DNA from 3 places in the Pseudomonas sp. ICMP 8385 genome. Region 1 is predicted to be linked to each of the others. Evidence: riboswitches for the same ligand, from Rfam matches in the RefSeq annotation. Region 1 holds a riboswitch; each other region holds the start of a gene.
What was found. Region 1 has a riboswitch for cobalamin ahead of cobO (cob(I)yrinic acid a,c-diamide adenosyltransferase). Riboswitches for the same ligand answer to the same signal wherever they lie in the genome.
Positions count from the first base shown of each region.

Region 2: linked by a shared signal. The riboswitch ahead of AO268_RS27055 (TonB-dependent receptor plug domain-containing protein) and the one ahead of cobO (cob(I)yrinic acid a,c-diamide adenosyltransferase) in region 1 are both predicted to bind cobalamin.
Region 3: linked by a shared signal. The riboswitch ahead of cobW (cobalamin biosynthesis protein CobW) and the one ahead of cobO (cob(I)yrinic acid a,c-diamide adenosyltransferase) in region 1 are both predicted to bind cobalamin.

Region 1 covers NZ_LKBY01000024.1:116,502-118,697, reverse strand. The annotation lists gene AO268_RS05250 (cobyrinate a,c-diamide synthase) at 1-288, opposite strand, end outside; gene cobO (cob(I)yrinic acid a,c-diamide adenosyltransferase) at 285-896, opposite strand; cobalamin riboswitch at 976-1,223, opposite strand; gene AO268_RS05240 (PQQ-dependent sugar dehydrogenase) at 1,323-2,196, shown strand, end outside.
Region 2 covers NZ_LKBY01000135.1:31,007-33,202, reverse strand. The annotation lists gene AO268_RS27055 (TonB-dependent receptor plug domain-containing protein) at 1-1,277, opposite strand, end outside; cobalamin riboswitch at 1,369-1,573, opposite strand; gene AO268_RS27050 (DUF6543 domain-containing protein) at 1,640-2,196, opposite strand, start outside.
Region 3 covers NZ_LKBY01000113.1:203,131-205,326, forward strand. The annotation lists gene AO268_RS21355 (CbtA family protein) at 1-159, opposite strand, end outside; gene AO268_RS21360 (CbtB domain-containing protein) at 171-359, opposite strand; cobalamin riboswitch at 456-662, opposite strand; cobalamin riboswitch at 735-934, shown strand; gene cobW (cobalamin biosynthesis protein CobW) at 1,028-2,089, shown strand; gene cobN (cobaltochelatase subunit CobN) at 2,093-2,196, shown strand, end outside.

The DNA of each region.
Region 1 (2,196 bases):
GCCCATCACGCCCTCGATCAGGATCAGGTCCGCCTCCCCCGCAGCTTCCCACAGCAGGCGGCGACTTTCCTGCTCGCCGACCATCCACATGTCCAATTGATAGACCGGCGCACCGCTGGCGCGCTCATGGATCATCGGGTCGAGAAAGTCCGGGCCGCACTTGAACACCCGGACCTTGCGCCCCAGGTTGCGGTGCAAGCGGGCCAGGGCGGCGGTGACGGTGGTCTTGCCCTGGCCTGACGCCGGTGCGGCGATCAGCACGGCAGGGCAATGGCGCGGCGGGTTCAAAGCTCGATGCCTTTCTGTGCCTTGATACCGGCCTGGAACGCGTGCTTGAGCATGCCCATTTCGGTGACGGTATCGGCCATTTCCATCAGCTCCGGCTTGGCGCCACGCCCGGTGACCAGCACGTGCTGCATCGGTGGGCGGGCTTGCAGGTCGCCAAGCACCTGGTCCAGGTCAAGATAGCCGTGCTTGAGCGCGATGTTCAACTCATCGAGCACCACCAGGCCGATGGACGGGTCCTGCAACATTTCCCGGGAGACTTGCCAGGCCGCTTCGGCGGCGGCGATATCGCGCTGGCGGTCCTGGGTTTCCCAGGTGAAGCCCTCGCCCATCACATGAAAGCGTACCTGCTCGGGGAAGCGCCGGAAGAACAGCTCCTCACCGGTGCTGTTACGGCCCTTGATAAATTGCACGACGCCGCATTGCATACCGTGCCCCATGGCCCGGGCCAGCATGCCAAATGCCGAACTGCTCTTGCCTTTGCCATTGCCGGTCAATACCAGCAGCAAACCGCACTCATTCGGTGAATTGGCAATGCGCTCGTCAATCACCGCTTTTTTGCGCAGCATGCGCGCCAGGTGGCGTTCGTCACGATCAGGGGAATCAGTCATGGCAGCTCTCCGTTGGGGCTGGACAAAAACGGCGGGCAGGAAAAGACAACAACATGAAGCCAAGCATCGCCCACCGTGATGCTGTTGGATGGATCAGGCCGGTCTCCGGGCTCATGAGGGGTGCCCTGTTGACCAGGGCAAACCGACGATGCACCTTCCCATATCGCGGGCGATACAGTGGCAAAAGCAGCGTCTTGACTCATTTACCGTTGCGGGGGCAGCGCCGGGATCGTGGCCGCACTGTAGAAAAGTGCGCGCACTCACCGGCTTCCCTGTTTCACTCGGTCGACGCGTACGTCACCGAGCACCTGAAACAAGCGGCGAAGGTTAGTGGGTTGGGGGTACAGCGTCAATTAAAGCCGGCCATACACTTGAACCATCGCCGCGCGCCAGGCCTCTATGGCTACAGGCTTTGAGGATAAAAACATGCACAAGACCCGACTCGCCCTACTGATCATGGCCGCAGGCGCACTCGCCGCCTGTGGCGAAAGCTCAACCTTGCAGGTATCCGATGGCACCGGGCCGTCGCCCAAGCTGCCGGAACCGAATAAAACCCTGATCCCCACCGTCAACATCGCCCCGGCGATTGGCTGGCCCGATGGCGCCAAGCCGACCGCGGCTGCGGGCACCCAGGTCGGCGCCTTCGCCGAAGGCCTGGATCACCCACGCTGGCTGTATGTATTGCCCAACGGCGACGTGCTGGTGGCCGAGACCAACGCGCCGCCCAAGCCGGATGATTCCAAGGGCATTCGCGGCTGGGTCATGGAAAAGGTCATGGGCCGTGCCGGTGCCGGTGTCCCCAGCCCGAACCGCATCACCCTGCTGCGCGATGCCGACCATGATGGCGTGGCGGAAACCCGCACGGTGTTCCTGGAAAACCTCAACTCACCGTTTGGCATGACCCTGGTGGGCAACGACCTGTATGTGGCCGATTCGGACAAGCTGCTGCGTTTCCCCTATCAACCGGGGGAAACCGCGATCAAGGCGCCCGGCACCAAGGTCATCGACCTGCCGAGTGGCCCACTGAACCACCACTGGACAAAAAACGTGGTGGCCAGCAAGGACGGCGGCACGTTGTATGTGAGCGTGGGTTCCAACAGCAACGTCGGCGAAAACGGCCTGGAAGCCGAACAGGGCCGCGCGGCGATCTGGGAAGTCGACCGGGCCAGCGGCAAGCAGCGGATTTTTGCTTCCGGGCTGCGCAACCCCAATGGCATGGCCTGGGAGCCACAAAGCGGCAAGCTGTGGACGGCGGTCAACGAGCGCGATGAAATCGGCAGCGACCTGGTGCCGGACTACA
Region 2 (2,196 bases), on a different contig from region 1:
CAGTTGGCGTTGAGGTCATAGAGCGAGGTGAGCATGCCGACCGTGGCACTGTCGCCGCCGCTCATGGTTTCGTGGCGCACGCCGATACTCGGGTGCCAGTCGGGCAGGGCGTCGATCTGCGGGCGCAGTTGGCTGTACAGGGCGTGGGCCTCGGCCTGGTTGTTGTCGATGACCAGCACATCGTCCTGGCCCTTGAACCACTGGTTGTCGGAGCCGAACACCAGCACATGCCCGCCTTCAAGCTCAGCCTTGCCTTCGGCCTGCACGCCCCAGTCGGTAAAACCCCAGTAGTCATTGTGGTTGCGTACCAGGGTGCCGCCGTCGGCGGTGTTGTTGACCCGCGAGTAACGGGTGTCCCAGTCGTTGATATGGCCCTTGACGAAGTAACTCAGCCGCTCGTTGAGGCGTTGCTCGAAGGTCGCCGTGGCGATCTGTTGCACACGGTCGTTGGTGGTCTTGCGGTTGTTGGTGGCGCCGGCGAAGTCCAGGTTGGCGTCGGAGTACTGGTAGAACAGCTCCAGGCGCGAGTCATCGGCAAAAGACTGGATAGCCTTGGCGCCGAGGGTGGTGACTTCGTAGGAACGTTTCTTGTCGCTGACATGGCTCATGTCGCGGTTGCGAAACGGCTGGTAGCCCTCGGACACGTTATGGCTGACATAGGCCAGCAGGCCCAGGTCGCCCAGGCCGTTAGTGAAAACCCGCTCGGCCCGGGCATCGCCGGTGGTGCCGCCAAAGGTATCGACGCCCAGGTTGGTTTCGCCGGACACCTCGCGGGTCTGCGGGCTGCGCGTGACGATATTGATCACGCCCGCCACCGCCTGGGTCCCGAACAACAGGCTCTGGCCACCCTTGAGCACTTCGATGCGCTCCACGGCGTTGGCCGGCAGGGTGTCCAGGTACAGGCCACCGTACAGGCGGTTGTTCAGGCGTACGCCGTCGAGCAGGATCAGGGTGTCGTCATTGCGTCCGCCCAGCAGGGAATAGGTGCCGTAGTCGAACGGGCCGTTTTTGGGCGCGACATAGAAACCGGGGATAAACATCTGCATCGCCCGCGTGATATCGGCGCTGGGGCCGGCGCGTTCAATCTGTTCGCGGGTGACAATCGCCACTTTGCTGCCGTATTGGGCCATCTCGGCCACGGTGGTGGATTCCACCGACGGCGCCGAAACGGTCTGCGGATGGAGCACCAGGGCCGCGTCATCGGCGAGCAGCAGCGGGCTGAACAGGCAACCCAGGAGCAGGGTTGGGCCAGAGGTAGAGGAACGTTGGAAAATCATAGTCTTCTCGAAAGTATCTTCGCAGAAGCACGCAGGAGAAGGCGCCGGGCACACACCGACACCGGCCCATGCCCGCCCACCGCAGGATTATGCCAAACAGAAATTCCAGGCCGGTCTCCGGGCTCTCGCGTATCGAACCCTTCACCTTCCCATGGCGTTCTGGCCACAGTGGTGTAACGAAGGGGTCACGCGAATACCGTTGCGGGGGCAGCACCGGACTTGCTCGAACGAGCGTACCGGTTTCCCGTTTCACCTCATGCACGGCGGCATGCGGCACCTGAAACAGGGCCGCATCTGAACATTCGTAGGACCGTTCGTCAATGCGACGAACCGATTGGCCAGTGCCGCGTGCTGGAGGGTGCTCAGCGATTTGCCGTTGTAGCGCTCGTGCGGGGCGGGTAATACACGGGGTAGTAGGAGAAGAGAATGTATTCCAGAGGGTTGCGGATCAGGGAAATACCCGTGCGGTCCTTGACGGTGTCGACACTGTCGTATTCTGCGTAGGTGTCACTCACCAGCTTCGGCCCGTTTTGCGGTCCGTGCATCTGGGTGCCGGTTTCAAATTCGGAGGTGACCAGTTCGGGGCTGGGAGTCACTGTCACGGTCCCCACGAAGGCCTTCACCGGCTTTTTGATCAACCTCTGGAACTCGGCGGCAAAGGAGTTCTCGGAGCCATTGCCGGAGTAACAGACAAGCAAGCGAACGTTGTCGAACTGGCTGGGGTCGATGCCTTTGGCGAGCAGATGGGCATGTAGTTGTTCGGCGGTATGCTCGGCGCCGTCATAAAGGATGGTTGAACTCTTGCCCAGCAGTTGCTCCGTGAAGCTGAGGTCGCGGCCATGGGCGTTGATGTTGAGGCGGGGTTTGCCTTTGTATTCATCTTCAAAGGTAAAAAGGTTGCCTTTGACCAGTTGCATTT
Region 3 (2,196 bases), on a different contig from region 1:
GCCTGGAGCATGCTCATGCACCTCGGTCACTACCGGGGCGTTTTCAAAGGTTTCCGCCTGCAGAATCAACGGGGCCACCCAGAAACTTTGCAGCAGGGTCAGCAACAGGGCGGCCAGCAGGCCGGTGAACCCTGCGGTTTGCGCAATACGCTTGATCATGGCAGCAGGCCTCAATGGCACGGGAAGGCGGCGCTGTGGCGCGTATCGTGGGCGGCGTTGTGCACCGCCTCGATATGGGAGAACCCGGCGAAATACACCAGGCACGCACCGAGGATCGACGCGCCGATGGCGGCGGTCAGGCGTTGGCTCAAGGTGGCGTTGGTGCTGGCGGTGTGTGAGGTGCTGCTGATGATCGACATGGCACGTCCCTTTCGAGTGGCAGGGTGACACGAGCGCATGAAAACCCCGCGAGCCGGGCCCGCAGGGTTCTGAACAGCGCCCGCCCACCGCGGGTTTGTTATCTGATGGTTCGGGCCGGTCTCCGGGCTTGCGAGGGGGCTCTTTCGAGACCTGGAAAGCATCGCCTTCCCATGCCAAAAGCACAGTGGCTGTGACGCTTCGCTCGCTTACCGTTGCGGGGGCAGCACCGGACTGTCATGCAGGCATGAGTCACCGGTTTCCCGTTTCACCCTGTAAAGGGCACCCGAAACAAGATGTGTAGGAGAGCATGGGCGCGGGATGGCCGTCAATCCAAGCCGCGACCGCTTTTCAATTGACCCGTCCTCATGCACTGCGTAGCCTTGCACCTTCGAGGTTCTTCGACCCCGGTCGAAGCTAAGAAGGGAACGCGGTCCAAGCCGCGGCTGCCCCCGCAACTGTAAAGGGTTTATCTGACTGCCACGCCACTGCCAATACGGTGGGAAGGCGCAGCCAGCGCCAGCCGCAAGGCCGGCAAGCCCCAAGCCAGGAGACCTGCCTCGTCACCGATTTTCCATTTCAACCGGGCGGGGTGATCCGGTGACGAATCCTGCACCTGCGCGCCGCCGCAGGGCCAGTCGTCCCGTATGCCCGCCCCACAGGGCATCCGATGAAAACACTGGCCAAACTCCCCGTCACTATCGTCACCGGCTTCCTCGGCTCGGGCAAAACCACCTTGCTGCGCCATATGCTGGACAACGCCCAGGGCCGCCGCATTGCGGTGATCGTCAACGAGTTCGGTGAGCTGGGTATCGACGGCGAGATCCTCAAGCAGTGCTCCATCGGTTGCACCGAAGAAGAAGCCAGCGGCCGCGTGTATGAACTGGCCAACGGCTGCCTGTGCTGCACCGTGCAGGAAGAGTTCTTCCCGGTGATGCGTGAACTGGTGGCGCGCCGTGGCGACCTTGACCATATCCTCATTGAAACCTCTGGCCTGGCCCTGCCCAAGCCGCTGGTCCAGGCCTTCCAGTGGCCGGAAATCCGTAGCGCCTGCACGGTTGACGCGGTGATCACCGTGGTCGACAGCCCGGCCGTGGCCGCTGGCACCTTCGCCGCGTTCCCGGACCAGGTCGACGCCCAGCGCAAGCTGGACCCGAACCTGGACCACGAATCGCCGCTGCACGAGCTGTTTGCCGATCAACTGGCCAGCGCCGACCTGGTGATCCTCAATAAAACCGACCTGATCAGCGCCGAAGACCTGGCCCGTGTACGCCTGGAAGTCGCCGAAGAACTGCCGCCCGCGGTGAAAATCGTCGAAGCCAGCAGCGGCCGCCTGCCCCTGGATGTGTTGATTGGCCTGGGCGCCGGTTCCGAGGAGCATATCGACGGGCGCCACAGCCATCACGATCACCACCACAAAGGTGAGGACGATCACGATCACGATGCGTTTGATTCCATCTCCATCGACCTGCCACAGGCTGACGAAGCGCTGCTGCTCGACGCCTTGACCCAGTTGGTGGTGCAGCACGGCATCCTGCGGGTCAAAGGCTTCGCGGCGATCCCCAACAAGCCGATGCGCCTGCTGATCCAGGGCGTGGGCACGCGTTTTGACAAACACTTCGACCGTGCCTGGAGCGCTGACGAAGCACGCATCACGCGCCTGGTGCTGATCGGCCAGGACCTGGACGCAGCAGGCCTCGAAGCGCAATTGCGCGCTGCGCTCAGCGTTTAACCCGTGCACCTGCTCAGGACCCAGCCCGGAGGTTTCGTCTCCGATGACAATATCGCCGACCTTGGGCAAACCCCCGCCGAGCTGGTGATCCTGTGCAGCGGCGATTC